DNA from 3 places in the Micromonospora taraxaci genome. Region 1 is predicted to be linked to each of the others. Evidence: predicted binding sites of a transcription regulator. Region 1 holds the regulator's gene; each other region holds the start of a gene.

Region 1 (6,172 bases):
TTGGCCGCCGACGCCGAGGTGACCACCGAAGCCAACCCGGAATCGGTCACCCCGGAATCGTTGAAGCTGCTGCGGGCTGCCGGCTACACCCGGATCTCACTGGGCATGCAGTCCGCGTCGCCGGGAGTGCTGGCGATCCTGGACCGCAAACACAGCGCCGGCCGGGCCACCGCCGCCGCGCTGGAAGCCCGCGACGCCGGGTTCGAGCACGTGAACCTGGACCTGATCTACGGAACGCCGGGAGAACGGGCCGAGGACTTCGCCGCCTCGTTGGAGCAGGTGGTCGCCGCCGGGGTGGACCACGTCAGCGCGTACGCCCTGATCGTCGAGGACGGCACCCGGCTCGCCGCCCGGATGCGGCGCGGCGAACTGGCGTACCCCAGTGACGACGTGGCCGCGGACCGCTACCTGGCCGCGGAGGCCGCGCTCGACGCGGCCGGACTCTCCTGGTACGAGGTCTCCAACTGGGCGGCCACCGACGAGGCCCGGTGCCGGCACAACCTGCTCTACTGGACCGGCGCGGACTGGTGGGGGCTGGGGCCGGGAGCACACAGCCACGTCGGCGGCGTGCGGTGGTGGAACGTCAAGCACCCCTCCGCGTACGCCCAGCGGTTGGCCGCCGGCGCGTCTCCGGGTCTGGCCCGGGAGGTGCTCACGGCAGACGAGGCGCACATGGAGGACGTGATGCTGCGGCTCCGCCTCGCCAGCGGCCTGCCGTTGACAGTGCTCGACGCCGCCGGCCGGGCCGGTGCCGAGCGGGCACTGGCCGACGGCCTGCTGGCCGCCGACGAGTACGCGGCCGGCCGGGCCGTGCTCACGCTGCGCGGGCGGCTGCTCGCCGACGCCGTCGTGCGCGATCTGCTGCCCTAGGGCCTCTGTCAAAGCCCCTGGCCGGCCTGCGGCGGGCCCGGACGACGACCGGCCGCGTTGGATGTTCGCCCGGATACAACACCGGTATCCGAACGAACATCCGCCTTACCGGACCGCCGCCCGGACTCCGCCTCGGCTCGACCGAGGACTTTGACACAGGCCCTAGCGGGGCGGGCCGGCCGGGGGAGCGGCCGGCCCGAGGTCTCACTTGACGAAGCTCGCGGAGAGCGGGTAGCGGTAGAGCTGCCCCTCGTTGGCCTTGATGCCGGCGAGGATGCCGAACACCGCGCCGAGGATGATGGCCGCGCCGACCCCGATGAAGCCGATCAGGATGCAGGACAGCACCCAGCCGATCAGGCCGACGATCGACCAGATGAGCTGGAAGTTGAGCGCCGCCACGGCGTGCGTCCGCACGGTCGGGGACTGGTTGCCACGGGCCAGCAGGGCCACCAGCGGGCCGATCCAGCCGAGCACACCGCCGCTGATGATCATGCCGGCGGCGCCGCCGAAGTGCGCGACGAGCGCCCAGGTCTTGTCCTCGTTGTTGGCGTAGCCGCCGCCGGGGCCGCCGTACGCGCCACCGGTCGGGTAGCCGCCGCCGGGCGGGGGATAGCCCCCGGGCGGAGGGTAGCCGCCCGCCGGAGGGTAGCCGCCTGACGGCGGTTGGTCACCGGTGGGCGGCGGATAGCCACCGGGCGGGGGATAGCCGCCCGGGCCGGGTGCCCCGGACAGTGGTGCGGTGGGTGGCTCGGCCGACGGGTACGAACCCGGGGAGGTCGGCTCCGGCGGGTAGTTGCCGGGGTCACCCGCGCCGGGAGGGCGAGGAGGTTCAGTCATGGATGTCACGGTAGGGGCACCGGGCAACGCCGCACCAGAGCAACACCTCCCGGCAGTGTGGGCCGTTCGGGTCCGGCGAGGTGGCGCGGGCCGCACCGACGGGCCGCCGTTGATCATCGCGTCGACGGGTACCTCGACGTAGACTGGCACTCGCTACAGTCGAGTGCCAGGACGGCCCGGCCGGCCCAGGAAGCCGGCGGCCGACGTGCGACAGGAGGTGCGGAGGATGGGTCTCGACGACCGAAAACTCGCCGTGCTCCGCGCCATCGTCGAGGACTACGTCTCCACGCAGGAGCCGGTCGGCAGCAAGGCGCTGGTCGAGCGGCACCAGCTCGGGGTCTCCCCGGCCACGGTCCGCAACGACATGGCCGTGCTGGAGGAGGAGGGCTACATCCGGCAGCCGCACACGAGCGCCGGCCGGGTGCCCACCGACCGCGGTTACCGACTCTTCGTCGACCGGTTGTCCCGGGTCAAGCCGCTCAGTCCGGCCGAGCGCCGGGCCATCGAGCGCTTCCTGGTCGGAGCGGTGGACCTCGACGACGTGGTGCACCGCACGGTGCGGCTGCTCGCCCAGTTGACGCGGCAGGTGGCCGTCGTGCAGTACCCGAGCCTGGCCCGCTCCTCGGTGCGGCACCTGGAGCTGGTGCCGATCTCCACCACCCGGCTGATGCTCGTCATGATCGCCGACACCGGGCGGGTGGAGCAGCGGCTGGTGGAGCTGCCCCGGCCGGTGCCCGCCGACGACGTCACCGACCTGCGTCGGCTGGTCAACGAGAAGTTGGCCGGGGCCCGGCTGTCCGACACCCCGCCACTGGTGCAGGCACTGGTCGACGAGTCGTCCGCCGAGCTGCGGCCGACGATGACCATGCTCTCCACCGTGCTGCTGGAGACGCTCGTCGAGCGGAGCGAGGAACGCATCGCGCTGGCCGGCACCGCGAACCTCACGCGGGGTGGCCTGCTCGACTTCCAGGGTTCCCTGCGGCCGATCCTCGAGGCCCTGGAGGAGGAGGTCGTGCTCCTCAAGCTCATCGGCGAGACCGAGCCGAGCACGACCCGGGTGCTGATCGGCGACGAGAACGAGTTCGACAACCTGCGGGCCGCGTCGGTGGTCAGCACCGGCTACGGCCCGGGCGCGACGATCGTCGGCGGTCTGGGGGTGCTGGGGCCCACCCGGATGGACTACCCCGGCAACATCGCCACGGTGCGCGCCGTGGCACGCTACGTGGGCGAGTTGCTGGCCCAGAACTGACCAGTCAGGGCCGACGGCCGGCGGCTGCCGGATCGGCGCAACGCGAGACGAACATGAGGACACGGAACGCAGTGGCCAGGGACTACTACGGCATTCTCGGTGTGAGCCGGGAAGCCTCCGATGACGAGATCAAGCGCGCCTACCGCAAGCTGGCGCGCCAGTTCCACCCGGACGTCAATCCGGACCCGGAGGCTCAGGAGAAGTTCAAGGACATCAACGCCGCGTACGAGGTCCTCTCGGACGACCGGAAGCGGCAGATCGTCGACCTGGGTGGCGACCCGCTCGCCCCGGGCGGCGGCGGTGCCGGCGGCCCCGGGGGTCCCGGAGGCGCCGGTCCGTTCGTCGGTTTCCAGGACATCATGGACGCGTTCTTCGGCGGTGCCGGGGGCAACGCCCGTGGCCCGCGCCCGCGTACCCGCCCGGGCGCCGACGCGATCCTGCGACTCGAACTCGACCTGCACGAGACGGCGTTCGGCGTCGAGGCGCCGATCACCGTCGACACCGCAGTGCTCTGCACCACCTGCTCCGGCGCCGGCACGGCCGCCGGCACGCACCTGGCGACCTGCGAGGCGTGTGCCGGTCGGGGCGAGGTGCAGTCGGTGCAGCGCACCTTCCTCGGCCAGGTCGTCTCCGCCCGGCCGTGCACCGTGTGCCAGGGCTACGGCACCACCATCCCGCACCCCTGCCCGACCTGCGCCGGCGACGGCCGGGTGCGGACCCGCCGCTCGCTGACCGTCAAGATCCCGGCCGGCGTCGAGGACGGCATGCGGATCCGGCTGGCCCAGCAGGGCGAGGTAGGCCCCGGTGGCGGCACCGCCGGTGACCTCTACGTGGAGATCCACGAGCGCCCGCACGACGTCTACTCCCGCAAGGGCGACGACCTGCACTGCCGGGTCACCGTGCCGATGACCGCGGCGGCGTTGGGCACCCGGCTGACCATCAAGACCCTGGACAGCGAGGAGACCGTGGACGTCAAGGCCGGCACCCAGCCGGCCAGCACGCTGCGACTGCGCGCCCGGGGCGTACCGCACCTGCGCGGCACCGGCCGGGGCGACCTCTACGTGCACCTGGACGTGCGGACCCCGACCAAGCTCGACCCGGACCAGGAGAAGATGCTGCGCGACTTCGCCAAGACCCGTGGTGAGGAGGTCGCCGAGTTGTCCAAGCAGGGCGGCTTCTTCTCCCGGATGCGCGACGCGTTCAACGGGCACGCCTGAGGTGTCCGCACCGCTGTTCCTGGTCGAGGCGCTGCCCACCGGCGACGCGCTGACCCTGGACGGCCCGGAGGGGCACCACGCGGCCACCGTGCAGCGGCTGCGCGTCGGCGAGGAGCTGCTGCTCGCCGACGGGCGGGGCGGCACGGCCGCCGCCGTGGTCACCGCCGTCGGCCGGGGCAGCCTGGAGGTCACCATCACCTCCCGGGGGTACGCGGACGCGCCCGTACCCCGGATCGTCACCGTGCAGGGCATCGCGAAGGGCGACCGGGGCGAGTTGGCAGTGCAGGCGATGACCGAGGTCGGCGTCGACGAGATCGTGCCGTGGGCGGCGTCGCGCTCGGTGACCCAGTGGCGCGGCGACCGGGGCGTACGCGCACGGGAGAAGTGGGTGGCGACCGCCCGGGAGGCAGCCAAGCAGGCCCGCCGGCCGTGGTTGCCGGTGGTGGCCGGCGCGCCCGACGAGTCGACCGCCACGGTGGCCCGTCGGATCGCCGGTGCCGCCGCCGCGTTCGTGCTGCACGAGGAGGCCGACGAGCGGCTGACCACCGCCGAGCTGCCGACCGCCGGTGAGATCGTCCTGGTGGTCGGCCCGGAGGGCGGCATCGCCCCGGCCGAGCTGACCGCGTTCCGCGAGGCCGGCGGTCGGCCGGTGCGGCTCGGGCCGGCGGTGCTGCGCACCTCGACCGCCGGCGTGGCGGCGCTCAGCGTGCTCGCCACCCGCCTCGGCCGCTGGTGACCGTTCAGGGCCTCGGAAACACCGGCACGACCTCCTCCTCCGGCCCCAGGTCCAGCCCGGCGTTTCCGATGATCTGCGGGTCCGGTGTGCCGACCACCTCGGGATCCTTGCCGGTGTAGTCGAAGCGGTTCAGCACGTGTCGCATGGCCTCCAGCCGGGCCCGCTTCTTGTCGTTGCTCTTCACCACCGTCCACGGCGCGTCGGCCGTGTCGGTCCAGAAGAACATCGCCTCCTTGGCCTCCGTGTACTCGTCCCACCGGTCCAGCGAGGCGATGTCCATCGGGGACAGCTTCCACTGCCGGACCGGGTCGACCTGGCGGATCGCGAACCGGGTGCGCTGCTCGTTCTGGGAGACGGAGAACCAGAACTTGACCAACCGGATGCCCGAGCGCACCAGCATCCGTTCCAGCTCCGGGGCCTGCCGCAGGAACTCCAGGTACTCCTTGCGGCTGCAGAAGCCCATCACCCGCTCGACGCCGGCCCTGTTGTACCAGGAACGGTCGAACAGCACGATCTCGCCGGCCGCCGGCAGGTGCGCCAACCACCGCTGGAAGTACCACTGGGCAGCTTCCCGCTCGTCCGGCTTGGCGAGCGCCACCACCGACGCGCCGCGCGGGTTGAGGTGCTCCATGAAGCGTTTGATGGTGCCGCCCTTGCCGGCCGCGTCCCGGCCCTCGAAGAGGATCACCAGACGCTCGCCGGACTCCTTGATCCAGTCCTGGAGTTTCAACAGCTCGATCTGGAGCAGCCGCTTGTCCCGGTCGTACTCGTCTCGGTCCATCCGGTCGTCGTACGGGTAGTCCTCGCGCCAGGTCTCGACGGGCGTGCCGTCGGGTCGGAGCAGGACGGGGTCGTCGTCGTGGCCGTCGGCCACCCGGTAGTCGGCAGTGAGGTCCAGCAGCGCGGAGTCGGCCATGTCGGCGAGACTTACCCATCCACGTGCCACGAACCACCCCCCGGACCGGGTGATGTGGCGGTCGTTCCGACGTCAGCTGCGCAGGTAGGAGGCGCCGTTGAGATCGACGATCGTGCCGGACGCCCACTCGGCCTGCGGCGAGGCCAGCCAGTGCACCGCGGCCGCGATCTCCTCCGGTCGGCCCACCCGGTCGAACGGGCTCTGCGCCCGGATCGCCGCGCCCTGCTCGCCGTGCAGGTACTCGGTGACCATGTCCGTCGCCACGAAGCCCGGCGCGACGGTGGCGACAGTGATGCCGTACGGCGCGAGCGCCACGGCGAGGGACTGGCCCAGCGCGTTCAGCCCCG
Region 2 (6,172 bases), 590 kb from region 1:
GCGACGAGCAGGCCGAGGCTGGTGCCGATGACCAGGCCGGTGGCGATCCCGGCGAGCACGGCGACCCACCAGGGGTAGCCGAGGACGGTGACCACATTGGCCAGTACCGCCGCGCAGACGCCGCTGGCGAAGCCCGCGGAGAGGTCGATCTCGCCCAGCAGCAGCACGAAGACCAGACCCATCGCGATCAGCGTGACCGCCGCGCCCTGGGTGAAGAGGTTGGCGAAGTTGCCGGCCGACAGGAACGACGACGGCCGCATGATCGCGAAGACGGTGCAGAGCACGATCAGGCCGAGCACGGCCGGTAGCGCGCCGACGTCGCCGCCGCGTACCCGGCTCAGGTAGTTGCGGGCGTGGCCCCCGACGGTCGGCGGCGGTGTGACGGCCGCGGGGCCGTCCTTCCGCACGGCGGTGGTGGTCATCGGGCGCCTCCTGAGATCGAGTCGGCCGGCTGCGGGCCGTCGCCGTTGCTGCCCGGGTCGGCGGCGATGCCGAGCCCGCCCGAGCGCCCGGCGGTGATCAGCTCGACCACCTGCGCGTGGGTGATGTCGGTGGTCTTCACCTGGGCGACCATCTGGCCGAGGTACAGCGCGGCGATCCGGTCGGAGACGGCGAAGACGTCGTTCATGTTGTGCGAGATGAGCACCACGGCCAGGCCGTTGTCGGCGAGACGGCGGACCAGTTCGAGCACCTGGGCGGTCTGTGCCACGCCGAGTGCCGCGGTCGGCTCGTCCAGGATGACCAGCTTGCTGTTCCACAGCACGGCCTTGGCGATGGCCACGGTCTGACGCTGACCACCGGAGAGGCTGGACACGTGCTGGCGCAGCGAGGTGACGGTGCGGATGGATAGCCCGGCGAGCGTCTCGGCGGCGAGCTGTTCCATGGTCGGCTCGTCGAGGACGATGCCGCTGCGCTTCTCCCGGCCGAGGAACATGTTCTGCACGATGTCCAGGTTGTCGCAGAGCGCGAGGTCCTGGTAGACGACCTCGATGCCGAGCGCGGCGGCGTCGCGGGGGCTGCCGATGTGCACTGGTTCACCGTTGAACAGGAACTCACCGGCATCGGTGGGGTGGATGCCACTGATGCACTTCACCAGGGTCGACTTGCCGGCGCCGTTGTCACCGACCAGTGCGGTGACTTCGCCCGGGTGGACGGTCAGGGCGACGTCGCGGAGCACCTGGACGGGACCGAAGCTCTTGTCGATCCCGCGGAGTTCCAGCAGGGGGGTCGCGGACACGGGGGTCTCCTTCTTAAGGGAGTGTCGGGGCCCGTCCGGCGGGCGCCGCCCGGCACGGGAGAGGTGCTCCCGTGCCGGGCGGCGATTGTCGTCCCGGCGGGTACTGCGGCGTCGGTCAGCTGATGCCGGCGTCGGCGCAGAGCTTGGCGTACGCCCCGGCGCAGACCTCTTCCTTGGTCACGTAGCCGTCGGCGATGACGTCCTTGACGGTGTCCTTGTAGATGGCCTTCGGGGTGAGCAGGACCGAGGGGACGTCCCGGTCACCGTCCTTCACCGACTGGCCGGTGTCCTTCTTCTCGCCCTTGGCGAGCGCGATGGCCAGGTCGGACGCGGCCTTGGCCTCTTCCCGGACGGCCTTGTAGACGGTCATGCACTGGTCACCGGCGAGGATGTTCTGCAGGCCCTCGGTGCTGGCGTCCTGCCCGGTCACCGGCACCTTGCCGTTGAGCTTGTTCTTCTTCAGGATCGAGATGGCCGCGTTGCCGAGACCGTCGTTGGCGGCGAGCACGCCGTCGATCTTGCCGTTGGCCTTGGTCAGCTGCTGCTCGAAGATCGTCGCGGCCTGCGCGTTGTCCCACGCCGGCACCGCGTCCTCAGGGCCCTTGACGTATTCCTTGGAGTCGAACTTCGGCTTGAGCACCGAGTCGTAGCCGGCCTTGAACAGGGTGGCGTTGTTGTCGGTGGGGGAGCCGTTCAGGTACGACACGACAGGGTTCTTGACGCCCTTTTCGGTCAGGCACTTCGACAGACCCTCGCCCTGGAGCTTGCCGACGGTCTCGTTGTCGAAGCTGACGTAGTACTGGGCGGAGCCGCCGAGGGTGAGCCGGTCGTAGTCGATGGTGGCGACGCCCTGCGACTTGGCCTTGTCGAGCACGGCCTTGCCGGTACCGGAGTCCAGGTTGACGATCATCAGGGCGGTGACGCCGCTGGTGATCATCTGGTCGGCGATGGTCTGGAAGGCGGTCTTGTCGTTCTGGGCGTTCTGGATGTCGTACTGGACGCCGGCGGCCTTGAACGCCTCTTCCAGGAAGCGACGGTCCGCGGTCTCCCACCGGGCGGAGGACTTGCTGTCCGGGAGGATCACGCCGATCTTGGGGGTCTTCTTGGAGTCGGTCGAACCAGAGCCGGCGTCGTCGCCGCAGGCGGTCAATCCACCGGTCGTGAGCAGGCCCACGGCGGCGATGGTGAGGAGCCCCTTACGCATGTGCAGGGTCCTTTCGGGTGGGGGAGGTGTCGTTTTGTTGTGTCCGGCAACGTATTTCGCGTCACACCGGCTCCACAAGACCGCGCAGGTGCCAAGTTTGTTGGGAGCGATAACAATTCAGCAACGCGACTGTTACTCCCCGGCCATCCCGGAACGGGTCGGCCGTCATGGATGTCGTCAGCGGGTCTGCAGCGGCGCGGTGCGCGCGTCCGTCAGCGCCACCAGATCGGCCGCGGCCAGTTCGAGCTGCAGGCCACGCCGACCAGCCGAGACGTAGATCGTCGGGAGGTCCAGCGCGGACTCGTCCAGCACGGTCGGCAACCGGCGGCGTTGCCCGAGCGGGCTGATCCCCCCGCGTACGTAGCCGGTGGCCCGCTCGGCGACCGCCCGCTCGGCGAGCGTCGCCCGCTTGCCGCCGACCGCCGCCGCGAGCGCCTTGAGGTCCACCTCACCCGTGACCGGGACGACCGCGACGGTGAGCCCACCGTCGACCTCGGTCACCAGCGACTTGAAGACGCGCTCCGGTGCCACGCCGAGCGCCACCGCCACCAACGCGCCGTAGTTCGGGGCGTCCGGCGACACCCGGTACGGATGGGTGCGATGCGCGATCCCGCGCTTGACCAACAGTGCCGTTGCCGGAGTGCCTTGTCCCGCCACACCGACGACGCTAGACCACCGGCTGCCCGATCAGCACTGTCGGTGCGTTCGCGACCCGGGTGAGCACCAGGCTGGCCGAGGCGTCGCCGGTCAGCCGCAGGTCCCGCCGAAGCTGCTCCGGGGTAAGCGCGGAACCCCGCTTGAGGATCTCCACCCGACCCACCCCGCGATCGCGCAACAGCGCCCGCAGACGCTTGAGCGAGAACGGCAGCACGTCGGTGATCTCCAGGCAGCGCGCGTACGGGGTGCGGGTGGGGCGGTCGGCATAGAGGTAGGCGATGCTCGGGTCGCCGAGGGTGGCGTCCAGCTCGGCGGCGAGTTCGGCGACGAGGTGCGCCCGGACCACCGCCGGGTCCGGGTCGTACAGGTAGCGACGCGTCGGCCCGACAGGTGCCTCGTCGGTGCCCGAGCCGGTGAGCTGGTAGCGGCGGGTCTCGCCGCCCTGCTGCCGGTAGAGGGTGGCGCGGCGGGGCACCTCGGCTAGCTCACCGCACCAGAGCGCGGCCTCGACCAGGTCGCCGTCCACACCTACCCACTCCGCCTCCGCGCCAGCTGGAATGAGCCCGTGGTCCAGGCCCGGTGCCACCTTCACGACGGTGTGCGGCACCCGCTCGGCCAACCCCGTCACGAAATCCCACGGCGGCGAGTAGGCGCGCGGGTCGAAGATCCGTCGGCCGGTGCCGGTCGTGCGGCGGGCCGGGTCGCAGAAGACCCCGTCGACCTGGGAGACGTCGAACGCTGTGGCATCTCCGCACTCGACGGTGAACAGGTCGGCCAGGCCGGCCGCCGCGGCGTTGGCGGCGGCCATCGCGGCGGTCACCGGGTCCGCCTCCACCCCGTACACCCGGATGCCGGCGCGGGCGGCGGCCAGTGCGTCGGCGCCGAGGCCGCACCCGAGGTCGGCCAGGGTGCGCACACCGGCGGCGTGCAGCCGGGCGGCCCGACGGTCGGCGACGACCCGGCGGGTGGCCTGTTCCAGGCCGGGGCGGGTGAGGAACATCCCGGCGGCGGCCGGGCCGAACTTGCCGACCGCCCGGTGACGCAGCTCGGCCTGGGTGAGCGCCGCAGCGGCCAGCGTCGGCGGCACTCCGGCGGCGCGCAACGCCGAGGCCGCGGCCAGTGGATCACCGCCGGCAAGACCGGCCGCCGCCGTGAGCGCGGCCGACCCCTCGGGGGTACGCAGCGCCGCCAGTTGATCGAGATCCACCCGGTCATTCTCCCGGTCGAACCAAGAATCCTGGCTGGCGGGGCGCGACGCGCTGGCACTCTCCTTGACGGAGTGCTAGCCACGGAATAACCTGCGATTAGCACTCTCACCCTGAGGGTGCCAGCTTCCGGGTCTCACGACCCGGGTGCGCAACGCCAGGCGGACCGGCACCCGCGACGACGGCCCCGCCCGGTGGCATGAGGCAGATTGACGCTGGTCGGCCCCGCCGGCCAGCAACGAAACCAGTACCCCAGGAGGGTATGCCCGTGACTACCGCGACCAAGGTTGCGATCAAGCCGCTCGAGGACCGCATCGTGGTCCAGGCGAACGAGGCTGAGACCACCACGGCGTCGGGCATCGTGATCCCCGACACCGCCAAGGAGAAGCCGCAGGAGGGCACCGTCCTCGCTGTGGGCCCGGGGCGCGTCGACGACAACGGCAACCGGGTTCCGGTTGACGTGCAGGTCGGCGACACCGTCCTCTACTCGAAGTACGGCGGCACCGAGGTCAAGTACGCCGGCGAGGAGTACCTGGTGCTCTCCGCCCGCGACGTCCTCGCGGTCATCGAGAAGTAAGCAACCGATCAGTTCCATTGCCCCGGTCCGGCTCGCCGGGCCGGGGCAATGGCGCTTCGAAGGGACATTAATGGCGAAGATCCTGAGCTTCTCGGACGACGCCCGGCACCTGCTGGAGCACGGTGTCAACGCCCTCGCGGACGCGGTCAAGGTCACCCTCGGCCCGCGCGGGCGCAACGTCGTCCTGGACAAGAAATTCGGTGCGCCGACGATCACCAACGATGGTGTGACCATCGCCAAGGAGATCGAGCTCACCAACCCGTACGAGAACCTTGGCGCGCAGCTGGTCAAGGAGGTGGCGACCAAGACCAACGACGTCGCCGGCGACGGGACCACCACCGCGACCGTGCTGGCCCAGGCGATGGTTCGCGAGGGTCTGCGCAACGTGACCGCCGGGACCAACCCGGCCGGCCTCAAGCGGGGCATCGACGCGGCGGCCGTCAAGGTCTCCGAGGCGCTGCTCGGCCGTGCCGCCGAGGTCACCAGCAAGGAGTCGATCGCGAACGTGGCGACGATCTCCGCGCAGGACGCCACGATCGGCGACCTGATCGCCGAGGCGATGGAGCGGGTCGGCCGCGACGGTGTCATCACCGTCGAGGAAGGCTCCATGCTGACCACCGAGCTGGACGTGACCGAGGGTCTCCAGTTCGACAAGGGCTTCATCTCGCCGAACTTCGTCACCGACCTGGAGAGCCAGGAGTCCGTCCTCGAGGACGCTTACATCCTGGTCACCACCCAGAAGATCTCGGCGATCGAGGAGCTGCTGCCGCTGCTGGAGAAGGTCCTGCAGAACAGCAAGCCCCTGCTGATCATCGCCGAGGACGTGGACGGCCAGGCGCTCTCCACCCTGGTGGTCAACTCGCTGCGCAAGACCCTCAAGGTCTGCGCGGTCAAGGCCCCCGGCTTCGGTGACCGGCGCAAGGCGATGCTCCAGGACATCGCGATCTCCACGGGTGCCGAGCTGGTCGCCCCGGAGCTGGGCTACAAGCTCGACCAGGTCGGCCTGGAGGTGCTCGGCACCGCTCGGCGCGTCGTGGTCGACAAGGAGAACACCACGATCGTCGACGGCGGCGGCCAGAAGGCCGACGTCGCCGACCGGGTGTCCCAGATCCGCAAGGAGATCGAGGCCTCCGACTCCGACTGGGACCGGGAGAAGCTGGCCGAGCGGCTGGCGAAGCTCTCCGGTGGCATCGCCGTCATCAAGGCTGGTGCGGCCACCGAGGTCGAGATGAAGGAGCGCAAGCACCGCATCGAGGACGCCATCGCGGCGACCAAGGCAGCGGTCGAGGAGG
Region 3 (6,172 bases), 930 kb from region 1:
CGTTGCCCACCACGACCTCCAGCAGCAACTCCGGTCGGCCGCAGGACCGCGACCAGGCGGCCACACCGTCGATCAGCTCGCCGAGCAGGCCGCTGCCCCGCCAGGTCGGCGTGACGTACACGGCGTAGATCACGGTCAGCCCCGCCTCGGTCGGAGCGATGGTGCCGCCGGCGTGCCCGACCAGCCGCCCACGGCCCGGGTCCGCGACGAACTGCGCGTTGTTCGGGCCGGCGGAGGTGTAGGCGACCCGCGCGGCGTACTCGGCGTGGGACCGGGCCGCCGCGTCCGCGATCGTCTCCAGGAAGGCCAACGGCGCGTCGGCGAGCATCTCCAGGCGCAGCGCCCGCATCCGGGCGGCATCCATCGGCCGAACCCGGCGGATCTCCGCCTGCCGCAGGCCGGGCGAACCGGTGTCGATGGTCATGTCCGCATGCCTACCACAGGGCGGAACCGGTTTCCGGCCGCGCCTCTCAGCCGCCGGTAGCCCATGGGCCCTCACCGCCATCCACCACCCTGGATCCCGGTGGATCGGAAAACCGGTCCGCCGACATGATCCAGCCGCACTGAAATATGCCCGATTTGTGGTCGTGCACGGCTGTCACTCCTCGTGTAGCGTGCGATTTCGGTCACCGCTTTCAATGGCCGTCATCGATTGCTGAGCGGTGCTCCGATGGCGTCCGGCTGTGTCGTGCGCCGGGCAGGCAACGCCGCGCAGAGTGAGGGAAGTGGCACCGTGGCACAGGGTTCCGTGAAGTGGTTCAACGCCGAAAAGGGTTACGGCTTCATCGCCGTCGACGGCGGTCAGGACGTGTTCGTCCACTTCTCCGCGATCGAGATGGACGGCTACAAGGCGTTGGAGGACGGCCAGCGGGTGGAGTTCGAGATCGCGCAGGGCCAGAAGGGTCCGCAGGCGGAACACGTACGCGTCATCGGCTGAATTTCGTGCACCGACAGCCCCGCGCGTCGGGGCAGCGGCACGGGCGCGCAACCGGGAAGATCGTGAACCGTTCCAGCCGATGCTGAGGAGCGTTCATGACCGACCAGCCACCCTCGTCCACCCCACCGTCCGGGCCGGGTGAGCCGGGCCCGTCCGACCCGACCCAGAGCCAACCCGGCCCTGCCGGTCCGCCGCCGGGTGGGGAACCAGGCGTACCGCCGGCCGGTCCTCCACCGGGGTGGGACCCCGCGCAGGGTGCCTGGGGTGCGGGCGGTCCTCCGCCGGGTGCGGATCCGGCGCAGGGCGCCTGGGGTCCGCCGCCGCAGGGCTGGGTGTTTCCGCCCACCGGGGGCTACCCGCCCGGCGCGGGTCCCTACGGCGGGCAACAGTGGCATCCGGGGCCGCCGATCGGGTGGTACCCGCCCGGTTACGGCTTCGACCCGAACGATCCCCTGGTCACCCCACCCGGCGCCGGCATCGGCGGCTGGTTCACCAGGTGCGGGGAGGCGCTGCGCCGGGGCTGGCGGCAGTTGGTGCCCATCATGCTGCTCACCCAGGTGTTGCCCGCGGCGGTGCTGTCGGTGATCTCTCTCGGGTTGGACCCGTCGGCCACGTGGGCTGCCGAGGTCGAGACGAGTTCGACAGCCGCGCTGCCGGACAACTTCGTCGCGGAACTGGCGGGTCTTTTGGCCGTGCTGGTCGGCGGGAGTCTGGTGATCGGCCTGGTGCAGGCCATCGGGTGGGCCGCCGGTAGTTGGGTGATCACCCGGCAGGCCGTGGGTCAGCCGGCCAGCCTCGACTCCGCGCTCCGCTACGGCCTTCGTCGGGCGCTCGGACTGTGGGGCTGGACCCTGCTGGTCAGTCTGCTCATCGGCATCGGAGTCTGCTTCTGCGTACTCCCGGGCATCTACCTGGCGTTCGCGCTGAGCATGGCCGGCCCGGTCTACCTCTTCGAGCGCCACAACCCGATCGGCCGATCGTTCCGGATGTTCCACGACCGGCTCGGCCTGCTGCTCGGCCGGGTGGCGCTGGTGGCCCTCGCGGTGATCGTCGTCAGCTTCGTCGCCAGCGCCATCGAAGGCTTCGGCACCGCCGCGTTCGGTACGGATCCCTTCGCCTCGGCGGGCACCGCGGTCGGTGCGGTGGTGGTGATCGGAGTCACCGCGGTCCTGGCCCTGCCGGCCCACCTCGCCCAGATGATCGGTCTGCTGCTGACGTACACCGAGCAGCGCGCCCATGAGGCGCCGGTGAACGCTGCCGGACTGGCCGCCGAACTCGGCTGAGCGGCCTCATCGTGCTTGCACTCGGCAGGGGAGAGTGCTAAACAAGTCATTGGCACTCGCATACCGTGAGTGCCAATGGTCGGGACGGTGGGGCCAGGTTGCACCGGCGTGGAGACGCCGGGGCGGCACATGGCCGGTCGTCGCGGGCTATCCGGCCCGGCCGAAGGACGTCGTCGTCGCCAGGTGGCGACGTCCCAAGGTGCGTACACCAGGCGGCCCATCCGAGGCACACATCTCGGGTGGCCCGTGAGTGTCCAGGAGGACAACGCCGTATGGCCAAGATGATCGCGTTCGACGAAGAGGCGCGCCGCGGCCTCGAGCGGGGCATGAACCAGCTCGCCGACGCCGTAAAGGTGACCCTCGGCCCCAAGGGCCGCAACGTCGTGCTCGAGAAGAAGTGGGGTGCCCCCACCATCACCAACGATGGTGTGAGCATCGCCAAGGAGATCGAGCTCGAGGACCCGTACGAGAAGATCGGCGCTGAGCTGGTCAAGGAGGTCGCCAAGAAGACCGACGACGTTGCCGGTGACGGCACGACGACGGCGACCGTCCTGGCCCAGGCCCTGGTTCGCGAGGGCCTGCGCAACGTGGCCGCCGGTGCCAACCCGATGGCCCTGAAGCGGGGCATCGAGGCCGCGGTCGCGAGCGTCTCGGAGGAGCTGTCCAAGCTCGCCAAGGACGTCGAGACCAAGGAGCAGATCGCCTCCACCGCCTCCATCTCCGCTGGCGACAGCACCGTCGGCGAGATCATCGCCGAGGCGATGGACAAGGTCGGCAAGGAAGGCGTCATCACCGTCGAGGAGAGCAACACCTTCGGGCTGGAGCTGGAGCTCACCGAGGGTATGCGCTTCGACAAGGGCTACATCTCGGCCTACTTCATGACCGACCCGGAGCGTATGGAGGCCGTCTTCGACGACCCGTACATCCTGATCGCCAACAGCAAGATCTCGTCGGTGAAGGACCTGCTCCCGATCCTGGAGAAGGTCATGCAGTCGGGCAAGCCGCTGCTGATCATCGCCGAGGACCTGGAGGGCGAGGCCCTCGCCACCCTGGTGGTCAACAAGGTCCGTGGCACCTTCAAGTCGGTCGCCGTCAAGGCGCCGGGCTTCGGTGACCGCCGCAAGGCCATGCTGACCGACATCGCCATCCTCGCCGGTGGCCAGGTCATCAGCGAGGAGGTCGGCCTCAAGCTCGACGCCGCCAGCCTCGACATGCTGGGCCGCGCCCGCAAGGTCGTGGTGACCAAGGACGAGACCACCATCGTCGACGGTGCCGGTGACGCCGAGCAGATCCAGGGTCGGGTCAACCAGATCCGGGCCGAGATCGACAAGAGCGACTCCGACTACGACCGGGAGAAGCTGCAGGAGCGGCTGGCCAAGCTGGCCGGCGGCGTTGCGGTCATCAAGGTCGGCGCGGCCACCGAGGTCGAGCTCAAGGAGCGCAAGCACCGCATCGAGGACGCCGTTCGCAACGCGAAGGCCGCCGTCGAGGAGGGCATCGTCCCGGGTGGTGGCGTCGCGCTGGTCCAGGCCGGCAAGACCGCCTTCGACAAGCTCGACCTGGTCGGCGACGAGGCGACCGGTGCGAACATCGTCAAGGTCGCGCTGGACGCCCCGCTGCGGCAGATCGCCGTCAACGCCGGCCTCGAGGGCGGCGTCGTGGTGGAGAAGGTCCGTAACCTCGAGTCGGGTCACGGCCTCAACGCCGCCAACGGCGAGTACGTCGACCTGCTGGCCGCGGGCATCATCGACCCGGCCAAGGTGACGCGCTCCGCGCTGCAGAACGCCGCTTCCATCGCGGCGCTGTTCCTCACCACCGAGGCCGTTGTCGCGGACAAGCCGGAGAAGACCCCGGCTGCCCCGGCTGGCCCGGGTGGCGGGGACATGGACTTCTGAGTCCAGTTCCGACACACCGAACGGGGCGGGCCGCTGACGCGGTCCGCCCCGTTCGTCGTCAGGTCGGTAGGGGGCGCTGGTTGCGCCGTTTCTGCGCCCGGTCGTACGGCGGAAGCAGTTGGATCGGGGCGTCCACCATCTCGCGCGGCTCCTCGACCACCGGCGGCTCCCCGTCGGTGGTCATCTCGGCGAGTTGCTCGGCATCGCCGTAGTCGAGCCGGTCGAACGGCAGTTGGCCGGGGAGCTCGCCGACCGGTTTCCAGGTGATCGGCGGGCCGTCCTCGGTCTGGTCGTCATCCGTGGTCATGGCTGCCTCCTCTACCGAAACGGTAGGGGGCATCGATGGCCCGATGCGGGCGAATGGATCCATGTCCCGTTTGACGTGTTTATTCCGTCAACGTCCGTCGGTACAGGAAGAAGACCCGCTCGATCCAGGCGCCCGCGCTGCCCGAGTAGAACGGCACCGGCCCCACCCAGCCGATCTGCGCCCGGTCCAGCCCGGCTGCCTGCTGATCCCGGAGGCAGCGCCGCAGCAGCACCCCACCGATGCCCGAGCCCTCGGCTGCCGGCGCGGTGCCCATCGGCCCGAACCAGCTCGGCCGCGACGACCCGTACGCGGCGAAGCCGAGCACCTCGCCGCCCCGCTCCGCCAGGTGGCAGCCAGCGCCGTCACGACCCACCGACCCGCTCAACTCGCCGTCCCACGTGCCGCCGAAGGTGGCCCGGGCGAACGCGGTGAGCGCCGGCAGGTCCCTCGGCTCCGCCCGGCGTACGGTCACGCCCTGGTCGGCCAGCCGACGCTCGGCCGCCTCCGTGGACCGCAGTGCCGGCGACCCGTCGTACGACAGGTCGGCGGTCATGTTCCAGGCGGTCCGGTCCTGCTGGTAGCCCAGCGCCAGGGCGGCGCACACCGCCGGCGTGTAGCGGACGTCGATGCCCGGCCACGCGTAGTACGGCGGGTTCCCGGCCAACAGCACCTCGGTCACGCCGCGCTCGGCGAGCACCTGCTCGGCCCGGCGCAGCAGCGAACGGCCGACACCTCGACGGCGCTGCTGCGGGAGAACCGCGACCAGGTCGACGTGCCCGATGCCCGGCTCGGTCGACGACTCCGAGCAGATCAACACCCCGACCAGGTCCGCGTCCCGGTACGCGCCCAGCCCCACCACCCGCCGGTCGCCGGCGGCCCGAGGCCAGAGCACGTCCACGATGGGTGCCGCCTCGGCGGCGTCCTCGGGCAGGTCCAGAGCCTGCTCGCAGAGCCGCACCACGGCGGGGACCAGGTCGGCGCTCAGCTCGGTGACGGTGATCTCGGCGTCCATGGTCGCCGACCCTAGATCACCGGGTACCGGGTCGCACCCCCGCGGCAGCGCTGACAGCGGCGTACGCGTCGACCTGGCCGGCGCCGGTGACGTTCGACGGAGTGCCGCAGTCGTCGGACGGGTTGCGGGAGCGGTACGTCGGGGTGGCCGCCGTGGCGGTGTCCCGCAGGATCTGCCGGGTCCGGGTCAGGTCGCCGACCAGCGCGGGGTTCGCCGACCACATCAGTGCGACCACCCCCGCCACCTGCGGGGTCGCCATCGAAGTGCCGTCCAGCGCCGCGTACGTGCCACCCGGCATGGCCGACACCACAGCCACACCCGGCGCCAGCACGTCCGGCTTACCCACGCCCGGAACCGGCCCCCGCGAGGAGAACTCGGCGACCCGTCCCTGCGAGTCCACAGCGCCCACGGTCAGCACGTCGGGGAACGGGGCCGGCGGGTCGTCGATCGACGCGCACCACGGGCCGGTGTTGCCGGCCGCGGCGACCACGAAGATCCCGGCGGCATCCAGCGCTGCGGTGGCCGGCCGCAGCACACGCCGGTCGCACCCCTCGATGGACGGGCAGCCCCACGAATTGGTCAACACCTGCGGTGCGCGCTCCGGGCGGCCGTCCGTGAACGGGTCACCACCGGTCGGGAACGGGGCCAGCATGAACTGGAGGCAGTCCAGGTAGTGCCCGGGGCTGCCGAGGTTGCGGTCCAGGTTGACGCAGCCCACCCACTGCGCGTCCGGGGCCA

Evidence for each region. The regulator HrcA, encoded in region 1, represses chaperone genes, less so after heat shock. The targets are predictions, from matches to a motif close to GGTTNGCACNCTCNNNNNGAGNGTGCNAACC.
Region 2: a site for HrcA is predicted at 4,401-4,431, ahead of groES (co-chaperone GroES). Genes of this name have one in related genera too.
Region 3: a site for HrcA is predicted at 2,268-2,298, ahead of groL (chaperonin GroEL). Genes of this name have one in related genera too.

What each region holds. Positions count from the first base shown of each region.
Region 1 is NZ_VIWZ01000001.1:1,715,671-1,721,842, forward strand. It holds gene hemW (radical SAM family heme chaperone HemW) at 1-870, shown strand, start outside; gene FHU34_RS08170 (DUF4870 domain-containing protein) at 1,075-1,707, opposite strand; gene hrcA (heat-inducible transcriptional repressor HrcA) at 1,934-2,956, shown strand; gene dnaJ (molecular chaperone DnaJ) at 3,028-4,173, shown strand; gene FHU34_RS08185 (16S rRNA (uracil(1498)-N(3))-methyltransferase) at 4,175-4,909, shown strand; gene ppk2 (polyphosphate kinase 2) at 4,914-5,825, opposite strand; gene FHU34_RS08195 (SDR family NAD(P)-dependent oxidoreductase) at 5,898-6,172, opposite strand, start outside.
Region 2 is NZ_VIWZ01000001.1:1,127,384-1,133,555, forward strand. It holds gene FHU34_RS05405 (sugar ABC transporter permease) at 1-422, opposite strand, end outside; gene FHU34_RS05410 (ATP-binding cassette domain-containing protein) at 419-1,237, opposite strand; gene FHU34_RS05415 (sugar ABC transporter substrate-binding protein) at 1,353-2,441, opposite strand; gene ybaK (Cys-tRNA(Pro) deacylase) at 2,619-3,098, opposite strand; gene FHU34_RS05425 (THUMP-like domain-containing protein) at 3,109-4,305, opposite strand; gene groES (co-chaperone GroES) at 4,566-4,880, shown strand; gene groL (chaperonin GroEL) at 4,951-6,172, shown strand, end outside.
Region 3 is NZ_VIWZ01000001.1:780,859-787,030, forward strand. It holds gene FHU34_RS03695 (GNAT family N-acetyltransferase) at 1-424, opposite strand, end outside; gene FHU34_RS03700 (cold-shock protein) at 734-937, shown strand; gene FHU34_RS03705 (hypothetical protein) at 1,033-2,220, shown strand; gene groL (chaperonin GroEL) at 2,493-4,115, shown strand; gene FHU34_RS03715 (hypothetical protein) at 4,174-4,422, opposite strand; gene FHU34_RS03720 (GNAT family N-acetyltransferase) at 4,502-5,434, opposite strand; gene FHU34_RS03725 (S8 family serine peptidase) at 5,451-6,172, opposite strand, start outside.